Regions from separate parts of the Kineococcus gurbantunggutensis genome, predicted to be linked through region 1. Evidence: riboswitches for the same ligand, from Rfam matches in the RefSeq annotation. Region 1 holds a riboswitch; each other region holds the start of a gene.
The links. A riboswitch is a leader RNA that binds a small molecule or an ion and turns the genes downstream of it on or off. The one in region 1 is predicted to bind S-adenosylmethionine.
Positions count from the first base shown of each region.

Region 2: it holds a riboswitch for S-adenosylmethionine, as region 1 does, so the genes downstream of both, ACRYR7_RS17055 (sulfurtransferase) here and ACRYR7_RS04065 (MetQ/NlpA family ABC transporter substrate-binding protein) in region 1, are expected to answer to the same signal.
Region 3: it holds a riboswitch for S-adenosylmethionine, as region 1 does, so the genes downstream of both, ACRYR7_RS15350 (aminotransferase class V-fold PLP-dependent enzyme) here and ACRYR7_RS04065 (MetQ/NlpA family ABC transporter substrate-binding protein) in region 1, are expected to answer to the same signal.

Region 1 covers NZ_JBJLSG010000013.1:39,977-49,843, reverse strand. Annotated here, with positions in the region: gene ACRYR7_RS04080 (globin domain-containing protein) at 1-773, opposite strand, end outside; gene ACRYR7_RS04075 (methionine ABC transporter permease) at 933-1,532, opposite strand; gene ACRYR7_RS04070 (methionine ABC transporter ATP-binding protein) at 1,594-2,625, opposite strand; gene ACRYR7_RS04065 (MetQ/NlpA family ABC transporter substrate-binding protein) at 2,627-3,580, opposite strand; SAM riboswitch class IV at 3,802-3,911, opposite strand; gene ACRYR7_RS04060 (FecCD family ABC transporter permease) at 4,157-5,215, shown strand; gene ACRYR7_RS04055 (ABC transporter substrate-binding protein) at 5,264-6,298, shown strand; gene ACRYR7_RS04050 (ABC transporter ATP-binding protein) at 6,295-7,098, shown strand; gene ACRYR7_RS04045 (DUF6328 family protein) at 7,051-7,494, opposite strand; gene ACRYR7_RS04040 (hypothetical protein) at 7,566-7,754, opposite strand; gene ACRYR7_RS04035 (methylated-DNA--[protein]-cysteine S-methyltransferase) at 7,751-8,386, opposite strand; gene ACRYR7_RS04030 (RNA polymerase sigma factor) at 8,455-8,961, opposite strand; gene trmB (tRNA (guanosine(46)-N7)-methyltransferase TrmB) at 9,029-9,802, shown strand.
Region 2 covers NZ_JBJLSG010000099.1:8,328-18,036, forward strand. Annotated here, with positions in the region: gene ACRYR7_RS17025 (nitrite/sulfite reductase) at 1-1,100, shown strand, start outside; gene ACRYR7_RS17030 (phosphoadenylyl-sulfate reductase) at 1,097-1,861, shown strand; gene cysD (sulfate adenylyltransferase subunit CysD) at 1,882-2,820, shown strand; partial or broken gene ACRYR7_RS17040 (sulfate adenylyltransferase subunit 1) at 2,820-4,349, shown strand; gene cobA (uroporphyrinogen-III C-methyltransferase) at 4,517-5,767, shown strand; gene ACRYR7_RS17050 (hypothetical protein) at 5,745-5,888, opposite strand; gene ACRYR7_RS17055 (sulfurtransferase) at 6,039-6,947, opposite strand; SAM riboswitch class I at 7,214-7,307, opposite strand; gene ACRYR7_RS17060 (immune inhibitor A domain-containing protein) at 7,519-9,709, shown strand, end outside.
Region 3 covers NZ_JBJLSG010000082.1:7,594-17,460, forward strand. Annotated here, with positions in the region: gene ACRYR7_RS15335 (dipeptide ABC transporter ATP-binding protein) at 1-1,591, shown strand, start outside; gene ACRYR7_RS15340 (NtaA/DmoA family FMN-dependent monooxygenase) at 1,676-2,998, opposite strand; gene ACRYR7_RS15345 (LLM class flavin-dependent oxidoreductase) at 3,009-4,058, opposite strand; gene ACRYR7_RS15350 (aminotransferase class V-fold PLP-dependent enzyme) at 4,151-5,500, opposite strand; SAM riboswitch class IV at 5,543-5,657, opposite strand; SAM riboswitch class I at 5,826-5,912, shown strand; gene ACRYR7_RS15355 (rhodanese-like domain-containing protein) at 5,918-6,337, shown strand; gene ACRYR7_RS15360 (O-succinylhomoserine sulfhydrylase) at 6,322-7,536, shown strand; gene ACRYR7_RS15365 (cobalamin-independent methionine synthase II family protein) at 7,567-8,796, shown strand; tRNA gene ACRYR7_RS15370 (tRNA-Ile) at 8,891-8,964, shown strand; gene ACRYR7_RS15375 (DUF4236 domain-containing protein) at 9,339-9,512, opposite strand; gene ACRYR7_RS15380 (HTTM domain-containing protein) at 9,519-9,867, opposite strand, start outside.

The DNA of each region.
Region 1 (9,867 bases):
TCGCCGAACGGCACCGACAGCTCCAGCTCGTCGCCCACCCGCACGCGCTCGCACAGCAGGGTGGAGACCTCCCCGTCCGGCTGCCCGCCGCCGTGCACGCGCCTGACGGAGAACTGCCGGTGCCTGCCGTCGTCGGCGCGGGTGAGGCTGTACTGGCGCGGCTGGCGCACCCCGTCGGGCATCGTCACCCGCACCGAGACGTACTGCCCCGGCAGGGAGGCCTGCACCAGCCGGTCGTCGGCGCGCTCCACCACGAACGTGGTGACGTCCTCGGTCTCGGCGCGCTTGGCGACCACCCGCCAGGGCCGCCAGACGGTGTCCGGGCGCACCCCGCGCGCGCTGTACAGGCCCCGCTCGGTGTGGATCAGCGCGTGCGCCATCAGCCAGTACACCTCGTCCCAGGCGGCGGCGACCCGCGGCGTGACCGCCTCGCCGAGCACCTCGCCGATGGCGGCGAACAGGTGCTCGTGCACGACGTCGTACTGCGCGGGGCTCACCCCCAGCGAGGCGTGCTTGTGCGCGGTGCGCACCAGCAGCTGCTCGGGGAGCTGCTCGGGGGTGCGCAGCAGGGTGGTGGCGAAGACGGCCACGGAACCGGCCAGCGCCACCTGCTGGGTGCCCTGCGCCTGGTTGCCGCGGTTGAAGGTGCCGTCGAGCAGCTCCGGGTGCGCGGCGAACAGGCGCGCGTAGAAGCGGTCGGCGATCTGCTCGACGTTCTGCGCGACGACCGGCAGGGTCGCCTCGATGACGGGACGGGAGCGCTCGGACAGCACGGGGACTCCTGGTGGTGGCGCGGGCGGGGCGCGGTCACCGTCCCACAGCCGGGGCGCGCCCGACAGGGCCCGGCACGCCGACGGGCGGGCCCCCGCGGTGGGGACCCGCCCGTCGGCGGTGCTGCGGCGCCGCCGCGGTGGGGCGCTGCGGTGGTGCCGTCAGCGGCGCAGGACGCTGCGGGCGACGCGGTTGCCCACGTACTGCCCGAGCTGCACGATCACGATGATCGTGGCGACGCTGACGTAGACGACGCCCCAGTCGTAGCGCTGCGAGCCGTAGGTGATGGCGTACTGGCCCAGGCCGCCGCCGCCGACCAGGCCCGCCTGGGCGGTCATGTCGACGATGCCGACGAAGATGAACGTGTAGCCCAGCACCAGCGGCCCCAGGCCCTCGGGCAGCACGACCCCGAAGAGGATCCGCAGCCGGGAGGCGCCGGCGGCGCGGGCGGCCTCCACCACGCCGGGGTCCACGTTCACCAGGCTCTGCTCGACGATGCGCGAGACCGCGAACGCGGCGGCCAGCGAGATCGCGAACGTCACCGCGTTCGTGCCGATCGTCGTGCCGATGACGGCCACCTGCAGGGGGCCGATGGCGGCGAGGAAGATGACGAACGGGATGGGCCGCACGACGTTGACCAGCACGCCCAGGACGCCGAACACCAGCCGGTTGCCCAGCAGGTTGCCCGGCCGGGTGGCGTACAGGGCGATGCCCAGCGCCAGGCCGAGCACGCCTGAGGCGACCATCGAGACCAGCGCCATGAACAGCGTCTGCCAGATCGCGTCCCGGTAGACGTCGAGCGTGTCGAGGAAGCCCTCCACGTCAGACCTCCTCCTCGACGGCGACGCCCGCCGCGCGCAGCGCGGCCAGGGCGGCGTCCACGGCCCCCTCGGGCCCGGTCGCCTCGTACGTCAGCGAGCCCAGGCGCCGCTCGCGCAGCTCCGAGACCCCGCCGTGCACGAGCTCGGTGCGCACCCCGGCGCCGCTGAAGGCCCGGTCCACGCGCTTCTGCAGGTCCGGCTCGTCGGTGACCTGCACGGTGAGCAGGCGGCCGGGGTGGCGGTGGCGCAGCCGCTCCAGCACGTCCGGCTCGGGCCGGTCGTGCAGGACGCTGCGCACGAACCGCCGCGCCGGCGCCGTGCGCGGCGCGGAGAACACGTCGTAGACGTCGCCGACCTCCACCACGCGTCCGTCCTCCATGACCGCGACCCGGTCGGCGATCTGCCGCACCGCGTCCATCTCGTGGGTGATGACCACGATCGTGACGCCGAGCTCGCGGTTGACCCGCCGCAGCAGCGACAGGACCTCGGTGGTGGTCTCCGGGTCCAGCGCGCTGGTGGCCTCGTCGGCCAGCAGCAGCGGCGGGTTCGTCGCCAGCGCGCGGGCGATGCCCACGCGCTGCTTCTGCCCGCCGGAGAGCTGCTCGGGGTGGGCGTGGGCGCGCTCGAGCAGGCCGACGAAGTCCAGCAGCTCGGCCACCCGCGCGTCGCGCTGCGCCTTCGGCACGCCGGCCACCTTCAGGGGGTAGGCGACGTTCCCGGCGACCGTTCGGGAGCGGAACAGGTTGAACTGCTGGAAGATCATGCCGATCTTCTGCCGGGCCCGGCGCAGCTCCTTCTCCGGCAGCCGGGTCAGGTCCTGCCCGGCGACGGTGACCGTGCCGGAGGTCGGCGCCTCCAGCGCGTTCATCAGCCGCACCACCGTCGACTTGCCGGCCCCGGAGTAGCCGATGACGGCGAGGACCTCGCCCTCGTGCACGTCGAGGCTGACGTCGTCGACGGCGGTGACGGCCTTGCCGCCCCTGCGCTCGTACCGCTTGCTGACGCCCGTGAGGCGGACGATGGGTTCGGCCACGTCAGCCCTGCGCCGCCCGGGCGTCCTGCTCGACGTCGGTGAGCTCCTGCTGCAGGGTGGCGGCGTCGGTGTCGCGCACCACGGCCTGCGGGTAGCTCTTGACGAACTCCGCCTGCACCGCGGGGTCGTGGATGAGGGCGGCCAGGTCCAGGTACGTCTGGTCGCCGGTGTCCTCCGCGCGCGAGACGAAGAGGTTCACGTAGGGCGCCGCGGAGGAGCTGCTGGGGTCGTCCTGGAACACGATGTCGTCGGGCGACAGGCCGGCGCTGGTGGCGTAGTTGTTGTTCACCACGGCGCCGGCGGCCGAACCGCTCTGCAGGGCGTTGGCGGTCTGCGAGGCGTCCAGCGCGGTGACCTCGACCTTGGCGTCCTGCACGTCGTCGGTGGTGGAGAACGCGTTGCCGCCGCCCTCCAGGGTGAGCAGGCCGGCGGCCTGCAGCACCAGCAGCGCGCGGGCCTCGTTGATGGCGTCGTTGGGGATGGCGATCGTGGCGCCCGGGGCGAACTGCCCCGGCTCGTCCACGGTGGTGGAGTACAGCGGCAGCGGGTAGACGGCGGTGGCGCCGATGGGCTGCAGGTCGTCGCCGGCCTCGACGTTGTAGTTCGCCAGGTACTGCACGTGCTGGAACTGGTTCAGGTCGACCTCGCCCTGCTTCAGCGCCGGGTTCGGCAGGCTGTAGTCGGAGAAGTTGACCAGCTGCACCTCGACGCCCAGCTCGGAGCGCGCCTTGTCGACGTAGGTCTTCCAGTACGGCTCGGCCTGGTCGGTGACGCCGATGCGCACGGTCCGCACCTCGCCACCGCCGGCGGCGGTGGTGGCGGTGTCGTCGCCGGTGCCCCGCACGACGAGGGTGACGACGATCGCCACGATCGCGACGATCGCGAGGCCGATGACGATCGGCAGCTTGCTGCGCCCGGGCTTCTCGGGCAGGGCGGGCGGCGTGGTGCTGGACAACGCGGGCTCCTCGTGGGTCGTGCTCGGTGGGTGCGCCGGCGGACCGGGGGTCCGCGGCGGGGGTCGAGGGGGCGGCGCCGCGGGGGCGCGCGCGGGGTGGGGGGCGGTCAGCCGGCGACGGTGGCGGTGCCGCCCCGGGGACACGACGGGGACGCGGCGCGCGGGCTCACGACGGCTTGCCTCCTGCTCGGGAAGGCCGCGGGCACCGGGGGTGCCGCACGGCCACACGCTTGCGGGACGCTCCGTCCCGCCGGGCTTTCACCTGGAGCACCCCACCGCGGACGAGGGTTGCCGGTCAGCTAGCCAGGGCTTGTCGCTGACGCTCGATGCCGCCGCGAATCGTACGAGGGCCGCGCGGGGGGCGTCAAAACGCCCCGGGGGCGGGCGCGGCGGCGCCACCGGCGCTGTTGCGAGTAGGTTGCAACAAGCGGTCGGTGCGGCCCGCCCGCTCCCGTCCCCGCGCCCGCAGGAGGTCCCGTGCCGTCAGCCGGCGCCCCGCCCCGTCCCGGTCCGCCCGGTCCGCCCGGCCCGCCCGGGCCCGCCGCCCCCGGCCGCGCCGCGCGCCCGGCCGACCCGCTGGGCCGGCGCGCGCGGGCCCGCCGCCGCGCCGCGGTGCTGGTGCTGCTGGTGGCGCTGGCCGCGGCGGCGGCCGTGCTGGGCGCCGCGGCGGGCGCGGCCGCCGTGCCGCCCGGCGACGTGCTGCGCATCGCCGGGCACCACCTGCTCGGGCTGCCTGCCCCCGCCGTCGCCGGCCCCGCCGCCGGCGCGGTCGCCGACGCGGTGGTGTGGCAGGTGCGCCTGCCGCGGGTGCTGCTCGGCCTGGCCGCCGGCGCGGGCCTGGCGGTGTGCGGCACGGCGATGCAGGCGATGGTGCGCAACCCGCTGGCCGACCCCCAGCTCCTCGGCGTGACCTCGGGGGCCTCCACGGGCGCCGCGGCCGCCCTCCTCTTCGGCGCCGGCGCCGGGTGGGGCGCGCACGCCCTGCCCGGCAGCGCCTTCGCCGGCGCGCTGGCCGCCGCCGTGCTCGTCCACGCCGTCGCCCGCTCCGCCGGCCCGCTCACCTCCGCGCGGCTGCTGCTGTCCGGCGTCGCCGTCGGCCACGCCCTGCACGCGGCCACCAGCTTCCTAGTCTTCGCCTCCGGCTCCGCCGAGGGCGCGCGCTCGGTGGTGTTCTGGCTGCTGGGCTCGCTCGGGCTGGCGGCGTGGGGCGCGCCGCTGGCGGTGGTGCTCGTCGTCGTGGCCGCCACCGCGGTGCTGCTGACGGCGTGGGGGCCGCGGCTGGACGCCCTGGCGCTGGGCGACGAGACCTCCCGCGCGCTGGGGGTGTCCCCGGCGGCGTTCCGCACGGCGCTGCTGGCCGTGGTGGCGCTGTGCGTGGGGGTGCTGGTGGCCGCCTGCGGGGCCATCGGCTTCGTCGGCCTGGTCGTGCCGCACGTGGCGCGGCGCCTGGTCGGCGGCGCGCACCGCTGGTGCGTGCCCGCCGCGGCCGCCCTGGGCGCGGCGTTCCTGGTGGCCGCGGACCTGCTGGCGCGCACCGCGCTGGCGCCGCAGGAGCTGCCCGTGGGCATCGTCACCGCGCTGGTCGGCTGCCCCTTCCTGCTGTGGCTGGTGCGCACCACCCGCACCGCCGCGTGAACCCCGCGACGACCCCGCGACGACCCCGCGACCCCTCCGAGGAGACCCGTGCCCCGCAGCGACCGCCACCACCGCACCGCCCTGCGCACCCGCGCCGGCGCCCTGGCCGCCTGCGCGCTGCTGACCGCCGGGTGCGGCGCCGGCGGTGAGGGGGGCGAGCGGGACGCGGCCCCGGGCGCCGGGCGCGTGGAGGTCGTCAACTGCGGCCAGCGCGTGCAGGTGGCCTCCCCGCCCGGGCGCGTGGTGCTGCTCAAGAGCGCCGCCGTGCCCGCCCTGCACGCCCTGGGCGTGCTGGGCAGCGCGGTGGCGCGCGCCGGGCAGTACCCGGCGGGCTACTACGACGCGGCCGCGCGGGCGGAGCTGGACGCGGTGCCCCTGCTGACCGACCGCACCGACACCGCCGGGCACCTGCGCATCTCCCGCGAGACGGTGCTGGCCCAGCGCCCCGACCTCGTGCTCGGCGAGGTCGACGGCCTGGACCGCGCGGTGCTGGCCGCCTCCGGCGTGCCGCTGCTGGAGGAGCCGGCGCTGTGCCGCACCGGCGAGCCGGCGTCCGGGTTCGAGGAGGTCTACGCGCAGGTCGAGCTGTACGGGCGCGTCTTCGACCGCGAGGAGCGCGCCCGCGAGGTCGCCGACGGGCTGCGCGCGCGCGTGGAGGCGGTGCGCGAGCGGGTGGCCGCGGCCCGGGCCGCCGGCGCGCCGCGGCGCACCGCGGCGGTGCTGTACCCCACCGTCGGCGGGGGCGTCACCTACGCCTACGGCGCGGGCAGCACCGCCGCGCCGCAGCTGGAGGCGGCGGGGCTGGTCAACGCGTTCGCCGACGTGGCCGACCGCGTCTTCGAGGTCACCCGCGAGGAGCTGCTGGCGCGCGACCCGGACGTGCTCGTGCTGCTGCACGGCGACGGCGAGCCGGGACCGGTGCTCGAGGCCGTGACGGGCCTGCCCGGCGCCGGGGGCCTGACGGCCGTGCGCGAGGGCGAGGTGCTGGTGCAGCTGTTCAACTTCACCGAGCCGGCCACGCCGCTGGCGGTGCAGGGCCTGGAGCGCATCGCCGAGCGGTTCACCACCGGGACGGCGCCGTGATCCGCGCGCGCGGCGTGCGGTTCGCGCACCGCGACCGGCCGGTGCTGCACGGCGTGGACCTCGACGCCGCCGACGGCCGGGTCGTGGGGCTGGTGGGCCCCAACGGCAGCGGCAAGACGACGCTGCTGCGCACCCTGCACGCCTCGCTGCGCCCGTCCGCGGGTCGGGTGGAGGTCGACGGCGACGACGTGGGCGCGCTGTCCACCCGCGAGGTCGCCCGGCGGGTGGCGGTGGTGGCCCAGGAGGGCGGGGGCGCCCCGGCGCTCACCGTCGCGGAGGTGGTGCTGCTGGGCCGCACCCCGCACCGCCCGGCGTTCGCGCGCACCAGCGCCGCCGACGAGGACGCCGCCGCGGCGGCGCTGGAGCGGGTGGGCGCCCTGGACCTGGCGGGCCGGCCGTTCGCGGCGCTGTCGGGCGGGGAGCGCCAACGGGTGCTCATCGCCCGCGCGCTGGCGCAGCGGGCGCCGAACCTGCTGCTGGACGAGCCGACCAACCACCTGGACGTGCGCTACCAGCACGAGGTGCTCGCCCTGCTGCGCGGCCTGGGCCGCACCGTCGTGGTGGTCCTGCACGACCTGGACCTGGCGGCGGCGCACTGCGACGAGGTGGTGCTGCTGCAGCGGGGCCGGGTCGTGGCCGCCGGCGCGCCCGGGGAGGTGCTCACCCCCGGCGCGGTGCGCGCGGTGTACGGCGTGCGGGCGCACCGGGTGGAGCTGGGGGACGGCTTCGCGCTGGTGCTGCGCCCGCCGGCCTCACCCGGTGCGCCCGGCCTCCACGGCCCGCACGGCGAGCAGCGGTAGCAGCCACCAGCACAGGGCGACGAGGACGCCGACGAGACCGGCCGCGGCCAGCCCGGCGGCCCGGCCGCCGACGACGTCCACGACGAGCAGCACGCCGCCGGTGACGACGAGCCCGACGGTGGCCAGGCCCGCCTTGGCGTAGCGCGTGCCCACGTCGACCAGGCGCGCCTTGGAGCGGCGGCGGAACAGCGCCCGGTGGTACCCCACCGGGGCCACGAACAGCACGATCGCGGTGACGGCCAGCAGCAGCACCACGACGTACACGCCGCGCTGGTAGGCGTCCAGCTCCTCGAAGCGCGACTGGAACGGCAGCGTCATGAGGAAGCCGGCGAGCAGCTGCACGCCGGTCTGCACCACCCGCAGCTCCTGGAGCAGCTCGACCCAGTTGCGGTCCATGCGCTCGGTGGGCGTCTCCCGGCGCAGCCCCGCGTAGGGGTCGTCGGGGTCACCGGCGACCCCGGGTCCGCTCAGGGGCCGACCCCGCCGTCGGGGTCGTCGAGGACACCGGGCTCCTCGCGCTCGTCGGCGTCCACGGGGTCCGGCCGCTCGGCGGCGCGGGCGAGGCGCTCGCGCTCGGCGGCGTCCTCCACGGCCTCCGCGTCCTCGGGGGTCACGGGGCTCTCGGGCGTGAAGTCCTCGGGGCTGCTCTCGCTCACGGGCACACCCTGCCGCGCGCACCGGTCGCCGTCGACCCGTGGGCGGGCGCGCCCTCCAGCCGCAGCAGCAGCCGCTTGGCCTCGGGGCCGCCGAGGTAGCCGCCGGCGCTGCCGTCGGCGCGCACGACGCGGTGGCACGGCACGAGCAGCGGCAGCGGGTTGCGCGCGCACGCGGTGCCCACGGCCCGCACCGCGCGGGGGCTGCCGACGGCCTCGGCCACGCGGGCGTAGGTGGCGGTGGTGCCGTAGGGCAGCTCGCGCAGCGCGGTGAGGACCTCGCGGCGGAACCCGCCGGCCAGGGACGGGTCCAGCGGCACGTCGAAGGCCCGCCGGCGCCCGGCGAAGTACTCCTCGAGCTGGCGGGCGGCGGCCTCCAGGGGGGCGGGCGCGCGCAGCACGCGCGGGCCGAGCCGGGCCGCGAGCTGCGCCAGGACCGCGTCGTGGTCCTCGCGGGCGAAGGCGACCCGGGCGACGCCGCGCGGGGTGGCCGCCAGCAGCAGCGGCCCCACCGGGGAGTCCACCGTCCGGTACGCCACGTCGAGCAGGTCCTCGCGCGCGGCGGCGCCGGCCAGGCGCTCGCGCAGGGCGCGCAGGTGCGCGTCCTCGCCGGGGCCGCCGCGCGCCCCGAGCAGGTCCTCGACCCCCTCCGGGCGCTCACGCGGGTGCGGGTGCTGGTGCGGGTGCTGGTGCGGGTGCTCGGTCACGACGGCTCCTCCGGCGGGGTCCAGGTGCGGCGCAGGGCGGCGACGCCGTCGGCGGCGGCCCGCCGCGCCGCCTCGGGGGTGCCGCCCACGAGGGCGGCGACCTGCGCGTGCGGCAGGCCGGCGAGGTGGTGGTACGCCACGCACCGGCGCTGCTTGGGCGGCAGCGCCGCCACCGCCGCCCGCAGCCGCGCGTCGCGCACGGGGTCGCCCTCGGGCGCGGCGACGGCGGTCTCGGGCAGCTCGGCGGTGGGCACCGGGCGGCGGCGGGCGGCGCGGTGGGCGTCGACCGCCTTGCGGTGCGCGATCGTCACCAGCCACGCGCGCACGTCGCTGCCCGGCGGCAGGGACGGGTAGGCGCGCAGCGCCGCCAGGAACGTCTCGGACCAGGCGTCGTCGGCGGCGTCGGGGCCGACGACGGCGCGGCACACGCGCAGCACGAGCGGGCCGTGCCGCTCGACGACGGCCTCGAACGGCTCCAGCGGCTCCCCGGTGCGTGCCTCCACACCCCGCTGACGTCCGCCGGGGCCGCCGCGTGAGGTCACCGCACCATCATCCGGCCCGGCCCCGGCGGTGCCGGATGATGGTGCGGTGACCGCCCCCTCCGCCGACGCCGCCGCCGCACCCGCCGGGACCACCGGCGCCGAGGGGGCCGAGGGGGCCGAGGAGCGCTCGGTGCGCTCCTACAAGCTGCGCCGCGGCCGGATGGGCAGCGCCCGCCGGGAGGCGCTGCGCACCCGCCCGCAGGCCCTGGCCGTGCCGGACGGGGAGGGCCCGCTGGACCTGCCCGCGCTGTTCGGCGCCGGCGTCCCGGTCGTGCTGGAGATCGGGTTCGGGACGGGCGCCACCACCCTGGAGATGGCGCGGGCCGACCCGGGCACCGGCGTGCTCGCCGTCGACGTCCACACCCCCGGGGTCGCCGCGCTGGTGCTGGGCCTGCGGGAGGGGGGCCCGGGCAACGTGCGGGTGCTGGAGGGCGACGGGCGCCTGCTGCTGCAGCAGCGCATCGCCCCGGGCGCCCTGGCGGGGGTGCGGGTGTACTTCCCCGACCCGTGGCCCAAGGCGCGCCACCACAAGCGGCGCCTGGTCGACGCGGGGTTCGCGGCGCTGGTGGCCGACCGGCTGGCGCCCGGCGGGCTGCTGCACGTGGCCACCGACTGGGAGCCGTACGCGCAGCGGGTGGCCGAGGTGCTGGCGGCCGAGCCGGGGCTGGAGCTGCAGGCCTCGCGGGAGCGGCCGGCCTGGCGCCCGGTGACCCGCTTCGAGGCGCGGGGCCTGGCGCGCGGGCACGTGGTGACGGACCTGCTGGCCCGCAGGCCGGCAGCGCCGGCCCGCCCGCGGGGCTGACGGAGCCCGGCAGCACGAGGACCCGCCCACCCGGTCGTCCGCTCGGGTGAGCGGGGTTCCGGGTG
Region 2 (9,709 bases), on a different contig from region 1:
GGTTCATCGGCGACCCGGAGCTGGCGAACCTGCCGCGCAAGTTCAAGACCGCGGTCACCGGCCACCCCAGCCAGGACGTCGTCCACGAGATCAACGACATCTCCCTGCTGGGCGTGGTGCACCCCGAGCTGGGCCCGGGCTACGACGTGTGGGTCGGCGGCGGGCTGTCCACCAGCGCGCACCTGGCGCAGCGGCTCGGGGCGTTCGTGGCGCCCGAGGACGCCGCGGAGGTCTGGTACGGGGTCGTGCGGATCTTCCGGGACTACGGCTACCGCCGGCTGCGCAACAAGGCCCGCCTGAAGTACCTGGTGGCCGACTGGGGCGCCGAGCGGTTCCGGCGGGTGCTGGAGGAGGAGTACCTGGGCCGGGCCCTGCCCGACGGCCCGCCGCCGCCGGCGCCGTCCGGGCGCGGGGACCACGTGGGCGTGCACGAGCAGAAGGACGGGCGCCTGTACGTGGGCCTGGCCCCCACCGTCGGGCGGGTGAGCGGCACGCTGCTGCGCGCGCTCGCCGACGCCGCCGAGGCGGCCGGCTCGCGCCGGGTGCGGCTGACCCCGCACCAGAAGGTCGTGGTGCTCGACGTCGACCCGCAGCGCGTGCAGGACCTGCTGGCGCGCGCGGAGGAGCTGGGCCTGACGGCGACCCCCTCGCCGTTCCGGCGCAACACCATCGCCTGCACCGGCCTGGAGTACTGCAAGCTGGCGATCGTCGAGACGAAGGCGACGTCGGCGCGGGCGGTCGACGAGCTGGAGCGCCGCCTGGCCGGCGTCGAGATCGACACCCCCATCACCCTGCACGTCAACGGCTGCCCGAACTCCTGCGCGCGGATCCAGACCGCCGACATCGGCCTGAAGGGCCAGCTCGTGCAGGACGAGCACGGCGAGCAGGTCCCCGGCTTCCAGGTGCACCTCGGCGGCGGGCTGGCCTCCGCCGACCGCGCCGAACCCGGCCTGGGCCGCACCGTGCGCGGGCTGAAGGTCACCGCCGACGGCCTGCCCGACTACGTCGAGCGCGTCGTGCGGCGCTACCTCGACACCCGCGAGCCGCGCGAGACGTTCGCGGCGTGGGCCCACCGCAGCGACGAGGAGGCTCTGCGATGAGCGAGACCACCACCACCGCCACCACCACCGCCACCACCGCGCCCGCCACCGCGACCCCGCTCGGGCGCACCCGCTCCGCGCGGGAGCTGCGGGCGCTGGCCGAGGAGGGGGCGCGGCGCCTGGAGGGCGCCGGCGCCGAGGAGGTCGCCGCGTGGGCGGCCGCCACGTTCCCCGGCACCCTCGCCGTGGCGTGCAGCATGGCCGACGCGGTCCTGCCGCACCTGGTCGCCCGGTGCGCGCCCGGCGTGGACGTGCTGTTCCTGGACACCGGCTACCACTTCGCCGAGACCCGCGGCACCCGCGACGAGGTCGCCGCGACGATGCCGGTGCGGGTCGTCGACGTGCTGCCGCTGCGCACCGTGGCCGAGCAGGACGCCGAGCTCGGCCCCCGCCTGCACGAGCGCGACCCCGCGGCCTGCTGCCGGCTGCGCAAGGTCGAGCCCCTGGCCGCGGCGCTGGGCGGGTACGAGGCCTGGGTGACCGGGGTGCGCCGGGAGGAGGCGCCCACCCGCGCCGGGACCCCGCTGGTGCAGTTCGACGAGCGGCACGGGCTGGTCAAGCTCAACCCGCTGGCGGCGTGGACGTTCGACGAGCTCGTCGACTACGCCACCGAGCACGCCGTCCCGGTGAACCCGCTGCTCACCAGCGGCTACCCCTCGATCGGCTGCGCCCCGTGCACCCGCCCGGTCGCCCCGGGCCAGGACCCGCGCTCGGGCCGCTGGGCCGGCACCGCCAAGACCGAGTGCGGGATCCACCTGTGAGCGCGCCGACCACCACCGCCGTGCCGCACGCGCGCGACGCGGCCGGTGCGCCCGGGCCCACCGCCGTCGACGACCTGCGGGCGCTGGAGGCCGAGTCCGTCCACATCGTCCGCGAGGTCGCCGCCGAGTTCGAGAACCCCGTGCTGCTGTTCTCCGGCGGCAAGGACTCCATCGTGCTGCTGCGCCTGGCGGAGAAGGCGTTCCGCCCCTCCCCCCTGCCGTTCCCCGTCCTGCACGTGGACACCGGCCACAACTTCGACGAGGTGATCGAGTTCCGCGACCGGCGCGTGCGCGAGGGCGGCCTGCGCCTGGTCGTCGCCTCGGTGCAGGCCAGCATCGACGCCGGCCGCGTGCGCGAGGAGGGCGGCCCCGGTTCCTCGCGCAACCGGCTGCAGACCCGCACGCTGCTCGACGCCCTGGCCGAGGGCGGTTTCGACGCCGCGTTCGGCGGCGCGCGCCGCGACGAGGAGCGCGCCCGCGCCAAGGAGCGCGTGTTCAGCGTGCGCGACGCCGCCGGGCAGTGGGACCCGCGCCACCAGCGGCCCGAGCCGTGGTCGCTGTACAACGGGCGCATCCACCGCGGCGAGCAGGTCCGGGCGTTCCCGCTGAGCAACTGGACCGAGCTGGACGTGTGGCGCTACATCGCGCTGGAGGGGCTGGAGCTGCCCGGCATCTACTTCGCGCACGAGCGCGACGTCGTCGAGCGCGACGGGATGCTGCTGGCGGTCACCGACCTCACGCCGGCGCGGCCCGGGGAGCGCGTGCAGCGCCTGCGGGTGCGCTACCGCACCGTCGGGGACCTCACCGTCACCGGCGCGGTGCGCTCGGAGGCCACCGACGTCGAGGCGGTCATCGCCGAGATCAGCACCGCCACCGTCTCCGAGCGCGGGGCCACCCGCGCCGACGACCGCACCTCCTCCGCCGCCATGGAGGACCGCAAGCGCGAGGGGTACTTCTGATGCGGGAACTGCTGCGGATGTCCACCGCGGGCTCGGTGGACGACGGCAAGTCCACCCTCATCGGGCGGCTGCTGCTGGACACCGGCAGCCTGCCCACCGACCACCTCGCCGCCGTGGAGGGCCCCGAGGGCCCGGACCTGGCGGCGCTGTCGGACGGCCTGCGCGCCGAGCGCGAGCAGGGCATCACCATCGACGTGGCGTACCGGTTCTTCTCCACCGCCAGGCGCAACTACGTCCTGGCCGACACCCCCGGGCACGAGCGGTACACCCGCAACATGGTGACCGGGACCTCCAACGCCCACCTGGCCATGCTGCTGGTGGACGTGCGCGCCGGGGTGCTGGACCAGACCCGCCGGCACGCGCGCATCGCCACGATGCTGGGCGTGCCGCACCTGGTGGCGGCGGTGAACAAGATGGACCTCGTCGAGTTCGACCGGCGCCGCTTCTCCGCCGTGCGCGCGGAGCTGCAGGAGGTCGCCGACCGCCTCGGGGTGCGGATGCTCGTCGTGCCGGTCGCCGCCAAGCAGGGCGACAACGTCGCGCGCCGCTCGGCGGCCACGCCCTGGTACGACGGGCCCACGCTGCTGGAGCACCTGGACTCCGTGGAGGTCCTGCCGCCGGACTTCGGGGTGGGCCGGCTGCGCCTGCCGGTGCAGTGGGTCTCGCGCCCCGTCGCCGGCCGGCGCCGCAGCTACACGGGCCGGATGGCCGCCGGCACGCTGCGCGCCGGCGACGAGGTCGTGGTGCTGCCCTCCGGGGCGCGCACCCGCGTCAGCGCCCTGGACGCGCTGGACCCCGAGCGCGAGGTGGCCGTGCCGCCGCTGTCGGTGGCGGTGGAGCTGGCCGACGAGCTCGACGTCGGCCGCGGCGACGTGCTGGTGGCGCCCGGCGCGGAGCCGGTGGTCACCCGCGAGCTGCGCGCGCAGCTGTGCTGGATGCACGCCGAGCCCCTCGTCCCCGGGCGCCGGCTGCTGCTGAAGCACACCACCCGCACCGTGCGCGCGGAGGTCACCGCGCTGCACGACCGGATGGACCCGCGCACCCTGGCGGAGCTGCCCGCCCCCGAGGCGCTGCAGCTCAACGACATCGGCGCGGTGACGCTGCGCACGTCCGTCGACCTCGTCGTGGAGCCGTACACCCGCAACCGCGACATGGGCGCGTTCGTCCTGGTCGACGAGCACAGCCACGACACCGTCGCCGCCGGCGTGGTGCGCGAGGCCGCCGACCGGCGCGCGGCCGCCCGCGAGCGCACCGGCGAGGGGTGGGTGCCCTCCGGCGCCGAGCGCCCGCACCTGGGCGCGGCGCTGTGGCTGGTGCCCGCCCCGGGCGCCCCGGAGCCCGCCGAGGTGGCCCGGGCGGCGGAGGCCGCGCTGCTGGCGGCCGGGCGCCCGGCGTACGCGGTGCGCGAGGAGAACCTGCGCTCCGGGCTCGGCGCCGACCTGGCCGGCTCGGCCCCCGAGCGGGCCGAGGCGCTGCGCCGCACCGCCCACGTGGCGCGGCTGTTCGCCGACGCCGGCGTGGTGGCGCTGCTGGCCGCCGACGACGCGGCCGCCGCGGGCACCGCCGCGGCGGTGGTGGCGCGGGCCGGTCTGCGCGGCGAGGTGCTGACCCTCACCGCCGGCGAGGACGTCGCCACCGCCGCCGGGCGCGTCCTGGGCGCGCTGGGCACCGCGACCGGGACCACCGGGACCGCGTGATGCACCCGCTGCACCTGGACCTGCGCGGGCGGCGGGTGCTCGTCGCCGGCGGCGGGCCCGGTGCCGCCGGGTGCGCGCGCCGCCTGGCCGAGGCCGGGGCCGACGTCCTCGTCGTCGCCGAGGCGCTGTGCGAGGAGCTGCGCGAGCTGCGCGCCGCCGGCCGGGTGCGGGTGCGGCGCGGCAGCGCCGGGCCGGCGGACCTGCAGGACGCCTGGCTGGTGCACGCCGCCACCGGCGACGCGCGCGAGGACGAGGCCCTGGCCGTCCTCGCCGAGCAGCGGCGCGTGTGGTGCGTGCGCCCGGGCGACGCGGCGGCCGGCACCGCGGTGGAACCCGCCGTGGTGCGCCGCGACGACGTCGTGGTCTCCGTGACCGCGGGTGGCACCGGCGCCGGCAGCAGCGCCGGTACCGGAACCGGCCTGGACGCCGAGCGCGCCCGGGTCCTGGCGGGCGCGCTGGGGCACCGGCTGGACTCCGGCGAGCTGCCGCTGCGCCGGCGGCGGCCGCACCCGGGCCGGGTGGTCCTGGTGGGCGGCGGGCCCGGCGAGCCGGAGCTGCTGACCCTGCGCGGGCGCCGGCGCCTGGCCGAGGCCGACGTGGTGGTCGTGGACCGCCTGGCCCCCACCGGGGTGCTCACCGAACTGGACCCGGACGTCGAGGTCGTCGACGTCGGCAAGGCGGCGGGGAACCACCCGGTGCCGCAGGAGGAGATCAACCGCGTCCTGGTCGAGGCGGCCCTGGCCGGGCGCACCGTGGTGCGCCTGAAGGGCGGGGACCCCTACGTCCTGGGCCGCGGCGGCGAGGAGGTCCTGGCCTGCCGCGAGGCCGGCGTGGAGGTGGAGGTGGTGCCCGGCGTCACCAGCGCGTTCGCGGTGCCTGCCGCCGCCGGCATCCCCGTCACCCACCGCGGCGCGGCGCGCTGCGTCACGGTGCTGTCCGGGCACGAGGACCTCGCCGGTGACGACCTGGAGGCGCTGGCGCGCCTGGACGGCACCCTCGTCGTCCTCATGGGCGTCTCGGCGCTGGAGCGGCTCAGCGCCGCGCTGGTGGCCGCCGGCCGCGACCCGGGCACCCCGGTGGCGGTCGTCGAGGACGGCTGGTCGCCGCGGCAGCGCACCACCACCGCGCCCCTGGGCGAGATCGCGGCGGTGGCCCGGGCCGCGGGGGTGCGCCCCCCGGCCGTCGTCGTGGTCGGCGAGGTCATCGAGGCGCTGGGCGCGCGGGGCGTCAGCGCCGCCGCAGGCGCCTGAGCAGCCGGCGCGCGAACCGCAGCGCCGCCGGGCCGCGCGAGCCGGCGGGTCCCCGCGGCGCGCGCGGGCGGACCTCCAGGACGTCCAGCACGTCGAACGCGTGCTCGTCGGGGCTGGCCACGGGCACCTCCTCGTGTCACCGGTCCCCCGCGCGGGGTCCTCGGCACCTCGGGCACTTCGGGCACCTCGGCACCGCAGGACCCCCGGGAGGACGCTGCCGGGGACGCGCGCGGGGGCCGCGGCACCGGCCGCGGCCCCCGCGCGCGGGACGTCAGCGGGTGCCCGGCTCCGTGCCGACGACGATGGGCGCGCGCACCGCGTTGCCCCACTCGGTCCAGGAGCCGTCGTAGTTGCGCACGTTCTCCAGGCCCAGCAGGTGCGTCAGCACGAACCAGGTGTGGCTGGAGCGCTCGCCGATGCGGCAGTAGGTGATCGTCTCCGTGGTCGGCGTCAGGCCGGCGCCGCCGAAGTAGATCTCCTCCAGCGCCGCGCGGTCCTTGAACGTGCCGTCCTCGTCGGCCGCCTTGGCCCACGGCACGCTGGCCGCGCCGGCGATGTGCCCGCCGCGCAGCGTGCCCTCCTGCGGGTAGTCGGGCATGTGGGTGCGCTCGCCGCTGTACTCCGGCGCCGAGCGCACGTCCACCAGGCCGCCGCGGTGCTCGCGCACGTCGGGGGCGAAGGCGCGCACGCGGCTGTCGTCGCGCTCGACCACCGGGTACTCGGTGCGCTCGCGCGCCGGCTCCTCGGTGGTCAGCTCGCGGCCCTCGGCCACCCACTTGGCGCGCCCGCCGTCGAGCAGGCGCACGTCCTCGTGGCCGAACAGCGTGAACACCCACAGGGCGTACGCGGCCCACCAGTTGCTCTTGTCGCCGTACAGCACGACCGTGTCCTCGCGGCGGATGCCCTTGCGCGAGAGCAGGTCGGCGAACCCGGCGCCGTCGACGTAGTCGCGGGTGACCGGGTCGTTGAGCTCGGTGTGCCAGTCGACCTTCACCGAGCCGGGGATGTGGCCGGTGTCCCACAGCAGGACGTCCTCGTCGCTCTCCACGACGACCAGGCCCTCGCGGCCGAGGTTCTCCGCGAGCCAGGCCGTGCTCACCAGCTTCTCGGGGTGGGCGTACTCGGCGAACTTCGCGTCGGTGGTGTCGGCGGGCGCCGCGGCGGACGTGCTCGTGGACATGCGGGTTCTCTCCAGGTGCGTGCGTGAGGGGTGCCCGGCGCGGGGACGGCCGGGGTTTCGGGCGGGGAGGGTGCGCCAGACGGGCCCCGGTCGGGGGCTCGGCGGGTGCACCGGCGGGCGGGGCGCGCCCCGGGTCCGCGGGGCGCGCCCCGCGGTCGGGAACGGGTTCCGCGGGTCGTCAGCGACAGGCGGCGGAACCGCAGCGGCACAGGTCGACGTGCCGGCGCGAGTGCAGCTCGGTGGTGCGGTCCTGCGTCATGCCGTGCCCTCCATCGGTCCTGGCGGAAGCACCCACGCCCTGCGGGAGGGGGGTTGCTGCGGCGTCGTCGAGCCAGGTCTCTCGGCCGCTCTCGATGGTCGTGGGGACACCGTGCCCGGCGCAGGGGCGCCGTGTCAACCGGCTCACCCGCGCGGCGGCCGGGCTCGTTCGGCGGGGCACTCTGTTAACTCCCTGTTGCGTGTCTTGACGAACCATGTGGGTGACATAAAGTCGAACCCGGCCGCCCGACACCGTCGCCGGAGACCCTCCGGCACGCGGGCGCCAGCCCCCTCGATCCCAGGAGCACGTGCGTTGAGAAGAACCCTCTGCGCCGTCGTGGGCGCCGCGCTCGTCGCGGCCACCCCGGCGGTCGCCTCCGCAGCACCCCCCGCAGCACCCAGCACCGCTCCCCCGGCGGCGGCGCCCGCCCCCGCGGCCCCGGCGGGCACCGGTTCGGGGGCCGCCCCCGGGACCGAGGCGCCCGGCCGCGCCCACGACCTGCCCAACCCGCTCGCCGACAAGCAGCGCGCCCTGCGCCAGGCCGGCCTGGAGAAGGTCCTGCGCGGGAAGGCCACCGCGCGCGGGGACGGGAAGGTCGTCGAGGTCGCCAAGGGGCAGTTCGTCGAGCTCGCCCGCGAGGACACCGACCAGATCTTCACCGTGCTCGGCGAGTTCAGCGACCTGCCGCACAACCGCATCCCCGCGCCGGACCGCTCGGTGGACAACACCACCATCTGGACGAAGGACTTCTCCCGGCCGTACTACGAGGACCTGCTCTTCTCGCAGGCCGAGGGCGACGTGTCGATGGCCAACTACTACGACGAGGTCTCCTCCGGCCGCTACACCGTCGAGGGCGCCGTCACCGACTGGGTGCGCCTGCCCGGCACGGGCGCCTCCTACGGCGACAACGCCCTGGGCGACCGGGCGGCGTGGACGTTCGTCAACGACTCCCTCAACGGCTGGTACGCCCAGCAGGTCGCCGCCGGCAGGTCGGCCGCGCAGATCGACCAGGAGCTCTCCCGCTTCGACCAGTGGGACCGCTACGACTTCGACGGCGACGGCGACTTCGACGAGCCCGACGGCTACATCGACCACTTCCAGGCCGTGCACGCCGGCGAGGGCGAGGAGGTCGGCGGCGGCACCCTGGGCCAGGCCGCGATCTGGTCGCACCGCTGGTACAACCAGAGCACCCGCGTCGGCGCCGGCGGCCCCTCCGTGGGCGGCACGACCAACCCGCTCGGCGGCACCCGCATCGGGGGGTCGAAGTACTGGGTGGGCGACTACACCGTCGAGCCGGAGAACGGCGGCGTCGGCGTCTTCGCCCACGAGTTCGGCCACGACCTGGGCCTGCCCGACCTGTACGACACCTCCGGCAACTCCGGCGGCGCGGAGAACTCCACCGCGTTCTGGTCGCTGATGTCCTCCGGCTCCTACGGCAGCAGCGGCCGCCCCGAGGACGGGATCGGCACCGAGCCCATGCACATGGGCGCCTGGGAGAAGCTGCAGCTGGGCTGGCTGAACCACGAGACCGTCGCGCCCGGCGCCAAGGTGAGCACCAAGCTCGGCCCGGCGGAGGCGAACACCAAGCAGGCCCAGGCGCTCGTGGTGAACCTGCCCGACAAGAAGGTCACCACCACGATCGGCACCCCGTTCGAGGGCGCGGACTTCTGGTACTCCGGCGCCGGCGACGACCTGGACAACACCATGCTCGCGCCGCTGCCCGCCGGGGCGAGCACGCTGCGCGCCAAGGTGAAGTACCAGATCGAGCAGGACTGGGACTACGCCTACGCCGTCTACACCACCGACGGCGGCAGGACCTTCACGCCGCTGGCGACGAACCGCTCCACCACCACCGACCCCAACGGCCAGAACTTCGGCCAGGGCGTCACCGGCACCACCGGTGGCCAGTGGGTGGACCTGAGCGCCTCCCTGGCGGGCGTGCCCGCCGGGGCGCTGGTCGGCTTCCGCTACTGGACCGACGGCGCGGCCACGGAGCCGGGCCTGCAGGTGGACGCCGTCTCCTTCGGCTCCACCCCGGTGACGAGCTGGACGCTGAAGGGCTTCACCTCGACCACGGGCAGCACCACGCGCTCGTACTTCAACGCCTACATCGCCGAGTACCGCCAGTACCGCGGCTACGACGCCAGCCTGGCCACCGGCCCGTACAACTACGGCGACCGCTCCCGCCCGGACTGGGCCGAGCGCTACGCGTACCAGGACGGCCTGCTGGTGACCTACTGGAACTCCCAGTACGCCGACAACAACGTCGGCGCGCACCCCGGCGGCGGGCTCGTCCTGCCCGTCGACGCCCACCCGGGCCTGCTGTACGAGCCCACCGACGACGAGGGCACCGACCGCGGCAACGGCGAGAGCTGGCGCCCGCGGGTGCAGTCGTACGACTCCACCTTCGGGCGGCAGGCCACCGACCGCATCACCCTGCACGACCCGGACACCGGCAGGGCCGGCACCTACGGCGGCCTGCCCGCCGTGCCGGTCTTCGACG
Region 3 (9,867 bases), on a different contig from region 1:
GGGCCTGTCGGTCGCCTACGACCGCACCGAGGTCGTCTCCGACGTCTCCTTCTCCCTGCCCCGCGGCGGCAGCCTCGCCCTCATCGGCGAGTCCGGCTCGGGCAAGTCCACGATCGCCCGCTCGGTGCTGCGCCTGCTGCCCCGGCACGGCGGGCGCGCCCGCGGCGTCGTCGAGGTCGAGGGCACCGACGTGCTGGGCCTGAGCGAGCGCCGCTTCCGGCCGCTGCGCGGGCGCACCCTGGGCTTCGTGCCGCAGGACCCCGGCAACGCGCTCAACCCGGTGCGCACCATCGGCTCGCAGGCCCAGGAGGCCGCGGCCCTGACCGGCGAGCGCGACCCCGCGGTGCGCCGCCGGCTCGTGCTGGAGACGTTCGAGCGCGTCGGCCTGCCCGACCCCGAGCGCGTCCACCGCTCGCACCCGCACCAGCTCTCCGGCGGCATGCTGCAGCGGGTGCTGATCGGCCTGGCGGTGCTGCCGCGCCCGGCGCTGCTGGTGGCCGACGAGCCGACCAGCGCCCTGGACGTCACCGTGCAGCGCCGCGTGCTCGACCTGCTCACCGAGCTGCGCGCCGACCTCGGCATCGGACTGCTGCTCATCACGCACGACCTCGCCGTGGCCGCCGAGCGCACCGAGCACGTCGTCGTCCTGCGCGGCGGCCGGGTGCAGGAGGCCGGCCCGACCGCGCGGGTGTTCGCCGCGCCGCGCACCGCCTACGCCCGCGCCCTGCAGGCCGACGTGCCCGCGCTGAACCCGGAGCGCTACCGCGACCGCCGCCCGGCCCCGGCGCCGGCCGGTGCGCCGCCGAAGGTGGAGGTGCGCGCCGCCACCAAGTCCTTCACCGTCGGCGGCACCCGCTCCCTCGCCCTGGACGGCGTGTCGTTCTCCGTGGCCGCCGGCACCACCCACGCGCTCGTCGGGGAGTCCGGCTCGGGCAAGACGACGGCGGTGCGGCTGCTGCTGGGGCTGGAGGTGCCCGACGACGGGGAGGTCCGCGTCGCCGGCGAGCGCCTCGACGGGCGCTCGCACCGGGAGCTGCGCGCCGCGCGGCGCCACCTGCAGCTCGTCTACCAGAACCCCTTCACCTCCCTGGACCCCACCTGGCGCGTGGAGCGGATCGTGCGCGAGCCGCTGGACCGCTACGGCGTCGGGCAGCGCGCCGAGCGCGCCGCCCGCGTGCGCGAGGCGCTGGCCCAGGTCGGCCTGGACGAGCGCCTGGCCCGGCGGCGCCCCTCGGCGCTGTCCGGCGGCCAGCGCCAGCGCGTGGCGATCGCCCGCGCCCTCGTGCTGCGCCCCGACGTCCTCGTGCTCGACGAGCCCACCTCCGCGCTCGACGTGACGGTGCAGGCCGGCATCGTCGACGTGCTGGTGCGCCTGCAGCGCGAGCTGGGGCTGACGTACCTGTTCGTCTCGCACGACCTGGCGCTGGTGCGCCAGGTCGCCGACACGGTCACGGTGCTGCGCGCCGGCCGGGTGGTGGAGAGCGGCACCGTCGAGGACGTCCTCACCGCCCCGCGCGAGGGGTACACGCGCGCGCTGATCGCGGCGGTGCCCCGCCCGCTGGACGCGCCGGCCCCGGCGCCGACGGCGTAGGCCCCCGCGCCCACGGCGCAGGCCCCGGCGGACCGGTCTGCCCGGTCCGCCGGGGCCTGCTCGCGCCCGTGCCCCGCGCGCGCGTCAGCGGTGGGTGAGCGGGGCCCGCAGCCCCAGGTGCTCGCGCAGCGTGGTGCCCACGTACTCGGTGGGGTAGGCGCCGCGGTCCTGCAGGGCGGGCACGAGCTGGTCGACGACGTCGTCCAGCCCGCTGGGCACCAGGTAGGGCGTGATGTTGAACCCGCTGCTGGCACCGGTGCGCACCCAGCGCGTCAGCTCGTCCGCCACCGCCGAGGCGGTGCCGGCGAAACCCCGCTCGGCGGAGTTGTGGATGACCAGCTCGCGCAGGGAGAACTTGTTCTCCTCGGCGACCGCCCGCCACTGCCGGGCGATGGCGCGCGGGTCGTGGCCCTGGCGCGCGGCCCCGCGGGTGCCGTCGATGTCGGAGATCACCGGGTCGTGCGCCGGCAGCGGCCCGTCCGGGTCGTGGCCGGACAGGTCCTCGCCCCACACCTGCCCCACCAGGGACAGCGCCGTGGCGGGCGTCACCTGGTTCTCCAGCACCCAGCGGGCCTTCTCCTCGGCGTCGGAGTCGCTGTCGCCGAGGACGATCTGGGTGCCCGGCAGGATGAGAACGTCGTCCTCCGGGCGGCCCGCGGCCACCACGCGGCGGCGCACGTCGTCGGCGAACTCCAGCGCGTCGGCGTGGTCGGTGCCGTGCCGGGAGAAGACGACGTCGGCGGAGCGGGCGGCGAAGTCCCGCCCGGCGGGGGAGTCGCCGGCCTGGAAGACGACCGGGTGGCCCTGCGGGCTGCGCGGCACGGTGGGCCTCACCTCGACGTCGAAGAGCCGGTCCTCGTGGCGGACGGGGGCGAAACCCTCCCCGTCCCAGCTGTCCCAGACCCGCCGGGCGATCGCGACGAACCGCTCGGCGCGCTCGTACCGGTCGGCGTGGTCGAGGTACCCGCCGCGGCGGAAGTTCGCCCCCGTCCAGGCGTTGTCGGTGGTGACGACGTTCCACGCGGCCCTCCCGCCGGAGAGCACGTCCAGGGACGCCAGGCGCCGGGCCAGGTCCGCCGGGTCGTTGTACGTGGTGTTCTGGGTGGCGACCAGGCCGATGCGCTCGGTGAGGCCGGCCAGCGTCGCCAGCTCGGTCAGGGCGTCGGGGCGCCCGACGACGTCGAGGTCGTGGATCCTCCCGCGCTGCTCGCGCAGCCGCAGGCCCTCGCCGAGGAAGAACGCGTCGAACAGGCCTCGCTCGGCGGTGCGCACCAGCTGCGTGAACGTGGAGTGGTGCACCTGCGACCCGCTGCGCGGGTCGGACCAGACGGTGGTGTGGTTCACGCCCTGGAAGAACACCCCGAAGTGCACCGTGGCGTCGGGGTAGCGGAACTCGCTGCTGCTCATCGTCGGTTCCTCAGGCGGTCGCGAAGCGGTTGGCCGGCCGGCTCAGGCCGAGGGTGGAGCGCAGGGTGGACCCGCTCAGGGGGGCCCGCAGCAGGCGGGCCGCCCGCAGCTCCGGCAGCGTGGTGCGCACCAGCTGCCGCAGGTCCTCGTCCAGGACCGCGGCGTGCAGGCGCACGCCGTCCACGCGCCCCGACAGGTCCGCCAGGAACCGGGCGAACCCCTCGCCGGGGCCCGTCCAGCGCACCCGGCCGCGGTCGGGTGCCGGTGCGTCCGCGTCCAGGGCCGCGACCCGCTCCGAGGCGGGGGCGGCCTCGGTGTCCAGCGCGAACTCCACCTCCACCACGACCAGCGGGCCTCCCGCGGTGCGCCGGGCCGCCGGGTCCCCGGTGAGCACCACGTCGACCTGACCGGCCGGCAGCGCCCCCTCGGCGGCCAGCACGACCGACTGCCCCTGCGGTGAGCGCGGCACGGTCAGCGGGCCCTTGACCGACCAGCGGCCGGTGTCGACGTCCACGTGGTGCAGCCGGTCGCGGTCGACGTAGCGACCGGTGGCGACGTCGCGCACCACCGCGTCGTCCTCCCAGGAGTCCCACAGGGCGCGCACGGCGCCCACGACGTCGGCCAGCTCGGTGCGCAGGTCCTCCCCGGCCAGCGCGGGCAGGCCCACCGCCCGGGCGGCGGCGGGTTCCGGCGTGGCGGTGGCGATCCACCCGGCGCGCCCGGCCGAGGAGTGGTCCAGGGAGGCGATCTGCGCGGCCACGTGGAAGGGCTCGGTGTACGTGGTGGGCACCACCGGCACCAGCCCGACGCCCTCGGTGGTGCCGGCCAGGAACGCCGCGCGCTGCACCGCGTCCAGGTGGCCGACGGGGTTGCGCGCGTCCGGCAGCGGGGAGTCCTCGAACGTCAGCGCCGTCAGGCCCTGCGCCTGGGCGGTGACGGCGAACCCGCGCAGCCGGGCGGGGGAGAACACGTCGGCCGGTGCGCTGCGCGAGCGCCGCCAGGCGGCCGGGTGCCACCCGCCCCCGTCGACGTCGAGCAGGAGGTGGAACGGGTCGGGCACGGCGGGCTCCTCGTCGGGGTGGTCGGAACGGGTGGGGCGGGTGGTGGCCGTCGGGGGCGGGCGGCGCGGGCGCTCCCGCGAGCGCCCCGGGGTCACCGCGGCCGCGCGACGCGGTCGAGGTCGGCGCCGAGGAAACCCGCCGGGTCGGGCCGCGGGTCGCCCACCGGGCCCCAGGAGCCGTCGACCACCGCGTAGCGCAGCTCGGGCCCGGCGGTGAGGAACCGCCGCAGCGCCGCCAGGAGCCGGTCCACGTCCGCCGATCCGGTCCCCACGCCGGTGCTGGCGCGCAGCGCGCCGGAGGACAGCCCCAGGGAGTCCGCGAACCGGTGCGCGCAGAAGCGCCCGTCGCGCACGCCGATGCCGTGCTCGGCCGACAGGTACGCCGCGACCTGCGAGGACGGGTGCCCCTCCACGGTGAACGTGACGACCCCCACGGCGTCCTCGGCGTCCGGGCGCACCACCCGCACGCCCTCCAGCGCGGCGAGCCCGTCGAGCAGGCGCTCGCGCAGCGCCGCCTCGTGCTCCTCCAGCGCGCCGGGGGGCAGCGCGGCCAGCGCGGTGCACGCGCGCGCCAGGGCCGCCGCGCCGAGCACGTTGGGGGAGCCGGCCTCGTGGCGCTCCGGGCCGCTGGCCCAGCGCACGCCCCCGGTCCCGACCTCCAGCGTCGCGCCGCCGCCGGCCAGGTACGGCTCGGCCGCGTCCAGCCAGTCCCGCCGCCCGACCAGCGCCCCGGCGCCGAAGGGCGCGTAGAGCTTGTGCCCGGAGAAGGCGATCCAGTCCAGGTCGTCGCCGGCCAGGTCCACCCGCCGGTGCGGCACGAGCTGGGCGCCGTCCACGGCGATGCGGGCGCCGGCGGCGTGCGCGGCGCGCGCCAGGCGCCGCAGCGGCAGCACCTCGCCGGTGACGTTGGAGGCGCCCGTCACCGCCAGCAGCGCGTAGCCGCCGCCGGCCAGCTCCGCCTCCAGCGCCGCCGCTGTGCCGGCCGCGTCCGGGCCGCCGGGCACCACCGTCGTGCGCGCCGAGCGCTGCCAGGGCAGCAGGTTCGCGTGGTGCTCCACGTCCGCCACCAGCACGCGCCCGCCGGCGGGCACGGCGCGCGAGAGCAGGTCCAGGGCGTCCGTGGTGCTGCGGGTGAAGACGACCGCGTCGTCCTGCCGCGCCCCGACGAAGCGCCCCACCGCGCCGCGCGCGGACTCGAACAGCTCCGTGGACACCCGCGAGAGGTAGCCCGCGCCGCGGTGGACGCTGGCGTAGTGCGGCAGCACCCGCGCCACGTGCTCGGCCACCGCCGCCAGCGCGGGCGCGCTGGCGGCGTTGTCGAGGTTGGCGTAGACCGCCTCCCCGCCGGTGGCCAGCGGCACGCGGGTGGCGGCGCCGACGACGGGCAGCAGCGGGGCGAGCGCGGGCGCGCAGCGGGGGGCGGGGAGCGTGGGCGTGGGCACGAGGGCCTCCTCGGGGAGGGGACCCGCCGGACGGTGCCCGCGGGTCCGCGCTTGCCGGCGCCACCTCGGCACCGGCCAGGTCGTCACCCGGGGCACCCCGCCGCGTGAGGAGGGTTGCCGGCCAGCGAGCCGGGGCTTCGCGCTGGCGCTCATGACCTGCCCGGAGCGTGCCACGGGCGCGCCCCGCCTGGCAACGTCGGCACCGCGTCGGCACCGCGGCGGCGCACCGGGGGCGGGCGCGGGCCCGTGCGGGCGGGAGGCGCCCCGGACGGGCCCGCCGGTGCCGACGGCGCCCGGGCACGGCCGGGCATGCCCTACGCTGGCAGGACCATCCAGAGCGGCCGAGAGACCTGGCTCGACGACGCCGCAGCAACCCCCTACGGGAGGGTGCTCATGCCGGGACCGATGGGAGGGCACGTGAGCTACGCCGGCGACCTCGCTCCGCGCGAGGCGTTCGACCTGCTGCACGAGGACGGCGAGGCGGTCCTGGTCGACGTCCGCACCGAGGCGGAGTGGACCTGGGTCGGGGTCCCGGACACCGCGGGCACCGGCAGGGGACCGGTGTTCGCCTCCTGGGCGCCCGAGGACCCCGCCGCCCCCGGGGCGCGGTTCCTCGCCGAGCTGGAGCGCGCGGGGATCACCGCTGGCCGCCGCGGCCCGGTGGTGTTCCTGTGCCGCTCCGGCAAGCGCTCGGTCGCCGCGGCCGAGGCCGCCACGGCCGCCGGCATCACCCCCAGCTACAACGTCCTGAACGGTTTCGAGGGCGACCTGGACGAGCACGGGCACCGCGGCGGCGCCGGCTGGCGCGCCGAGGGCCTGCCGTGGAGGCAGTCGTGAACGAGGAGAGCACCCCCCGCCCCTGGCGGCCCGACACCACCGCCGTGCGCGGCGGGATGGCGCGCTCGGGTTTCGAGGAGACGTCCGAGGCGATGTACCTGACGTCGGGGTACGTCTACGGTTCCGCCGCCGACGCCGAGGCCGCGTTCACCGGCGAGGTCGACCGCTACGTCTACTCCCGCTACGGCAACCCGACGGTGTCGGTGTTCACCGAGCGGCTGCGCCTGCTCGAGGGGGCGGAGGCCTGCTACGGCCTGGCCAGCGGCATGTCCGCGGTGTTCTACGCCCTGGCCGCCCTGCTCGGCGCGGGCGACCGCGTCGTGGCCGCCCGCAGCCTGTTCGGCTCCTGCTACGTGATCCTCGACGAGATCCTGCCCCGCTGGGGCGTGAGCACGGAGTTCGTCGACGGCGAGGACCTCTCGCAGTGGGAGCGGGCCCTGTCCACCCCCGCGCAGGCGGTGTTCTTCGAGACCCCCGCGAACCCCATGCAGACCCTCGTCGACATCGAGGCCGTCGCGCAGCTCGCGCACGCGGCCGGTGCGACGGTCGTGGTCGACAACGCCTTCGCCAGCCCCGTCGGCCAGCGGCCGCTGGCGTTCGGCGCCGACGTCGTCGTGTACTCCGCGACCAAGCACATCGACGGGCAGGGCCGCGTCATGGGCGGCGCGGTGCTGGGCACGTCGGAGTTCGTCGACGGCCGGTTCCGCGAGCTGACCCGGCACACCGGGCCCACCCTCAGCCCGTTCAACGCCTGGACGCTCGCGAAGGGCCTGGAGACCCTCGGCCTGCGCGTGCGGCACTCCGCGGCCACCGCCCTGCGCATCGCCGAGCACCTGGAGGACGCCGCGGGCGTGCGCTGGGTGCGCTACCCGATGCTGCCCTCGCACCCGCAGGCGGAACTGGCCAAGCGGCAGATGGAGCTCGGCGGCACCGTCGTCACGTTCGAGCTCGACGCGCCCGACGGCCGCGGCAAGGAGCGCGCCTTCGAGGTGCTCGACCGCCTCGGCGTGATCGACATCTCCAACAACCTCGGCGACGCCAAGTCGCTGGCCACCCACCCCGCCACCACGACCCACCGCCGCCTCGGCGAGCAGGGCCGCGCGGCCATCGGCCTGTCCGACGCCGTGCTGCGCCTGTCGGTGGGCCTGGAGGACCCCGACGACCTGCTCGACGACCTCGACCGCGCCCTGCGGCGCTGAGCGAGCCACCACCCCACGAACGGAGCACCCGTGAGCACCCCCCGACGCATCGAGGTCAGCCACGCCGGCAGCCTGCCCCGCACGCCCGAGCTCATCGCCGCCAACGAGGCCCGCGAGCTCGCCGAGGACGGCCTGACCCTGAAGCGCACCCCCGACTTCGACAAGCTGCTCACCGAGGCCGTCGTCGACCTCGTGCAGCGCCAGCACGACCTGGGCATCACGATCGTCGGCGACGGCGAGTACGGCAAGGCCATGAGCAGCGCCGTCGACTACGGCGCCTGGTGGTCGTACTCCTTCCAGCGCGTGGCCGGCCTGGAGGTCACCGGCGAGGACATCTTCAGCCAGCCCACCGTGCGCTCCGAGCCCGGCCGGGTGCGGCTGACGAGCTTCCCGGACCGGCGCGACTGGCAGCTGTTCCACGACGCCTACACCGACCCCGCCTCGGGAATCTCCACCGGCAAGACCGCCACCGCGTTCCCCGCCACCACCGGCCCGCTGCGCTACGTCGGCCAGGAGGCCATCGCCTCCGACGTCGCCAACCTCGTCGCCGGCCTGGAGGCCGCCGGCCTGGAGCGCAGCCGCGGTTTCATCACCTCCCTCTCGCCCGGCAGCGGCGCGCGGATCTCCAACCGCCACTACGCCACCGAGGAGGAGCACATCTGGGCGTGGGCGGAGGTCATGCGCGAGGAGTACCGCGCCGTCCTCGACGCCGGCCTGACCCTGCAGGTCGACGACCCCTCCATCGCGGAGAACTGGGACCAGATCAACCCCGAGCCCAGCGTCGAGGACTACCGCGCGTTCACCCGCGTGCGCGTGGAGGCGCTCAACCACGCGCTGCGCGGCCTGCCCACCGACCGGGTCCGCTTCCACCTGTGCTGGGGCAGCTGGCACGGCCCGCACACCACGGACGTCGAGTTCAAGCACATCGCCGACCTCATGCTGGAGATCGACGCCGGCTCCTACTCGTTCGAGGCCGCCAACGTGCGTCACGAGCACGAGTGGAAGGTGTGGCGGGACGTGCAGCTGCCGGCCGGCAAGAAGATCGTGCCCGGCGTCGTCAGCCACGCCACGAACGTCGTGGAGCACCCCGAGCTCGTCGCCGACCGCATCGAGCGGTTCGCCTCCGTCGTCGGCGCCGAGAACGTCGTCGCCTCCACCGACTGCGGCCTCGGCGGGCGCATCCACCCGCAGATCGCCACCGCCAAGCTCGCCGCCCTCGCCGAGGGCGCGCGCCTGGCGGGCGAGCGCCTCTCCCGCTGAGCCCGCACCACCCGCGCCGCCCGCACCGCCCGCGCCCCGCCGCCGGGGTGCGGGCGGTGCGCCGGCCCGCGGGGCGGGTAGGCTCGCGGGCCCGGGGGCGGTAGCTCAGTCGGTCAGAGCAGGGAACTCATAATTCCTCGGTCGTGGGTTCGAGCCCCACCCGCCCCACCGGCGCCGGGACGCGCGCCGTCCCGGCGCACCCCGGTGAGGAAGTCGGCGACCTCGCGCGGCTGGACGTGGACGGTGGAGACCTCCTGGCGCCCGTCGACGTCCCAGGCGACCGAGACGGAGGGCACCGGCACCCCGTGCCGGCGCAGGCCGTCGGCCAGCGGGCCGGGCAGGCGCCGTCCCGGTTCGAGCAGCAGGGCCGCGTCCCGGCCGGCGTCGTCGAGGTCGGCCCACCACCGGGTCAGCGCATCGTGTCGTGTCACGTTCAACCACATCGGTGCGCGGCCCGCCCGCCCGGAGCGCACCTCACCCGCTCGGGCGGTGACCCTCACCCGACCGGGCGCCGCGGCTCACCCGCCCGGTGCAGCGCCGCCCTACTTCCAGAGCCTGCCGTGCCAGGTCAGGCCCTTGAACAGGCGCACCGAGAACCGCCCGCGCGAGTCGACCGTCGTGCGCCCGAAGCGCTTGGAGAAGCTGACGCCGCGGTTCGAGGCGTTCAGCCGCACGCCGCGGCCGAGGTCCTTGGAGCGGCGGAAGATCAGGCCCATGCGCGCTCAACGGCCCCCGCGGGCGGCCGGTTCCTGGGCCGGGAGCGCCCGCCGCCCGGTCCCCGCGCGCCGGCCCCGCGGGCGCACCGGCGGCACCAGCCGCTCCAGCGGGGCGAACGCCAGCAGGCACACCACGGTGGGCAGGAAGTGGATCCGCAGCGTCAGGTACGTGCCCAGGTGGAACGCCAGCCAGAACAGCACCGCAGCGGCCAGCGCCCGCCCGCGCAGCCACAGCATCACCGGGCTGAGCAGCTCCGCCACCAGCACCAGCCACTGCAGCGCCACCAGCACCGGCGGCACCGCGGCCAGCGCGTCGGTCAGCGCCGTCCTGCGCCGGGAGAACGCCCACGTCAGC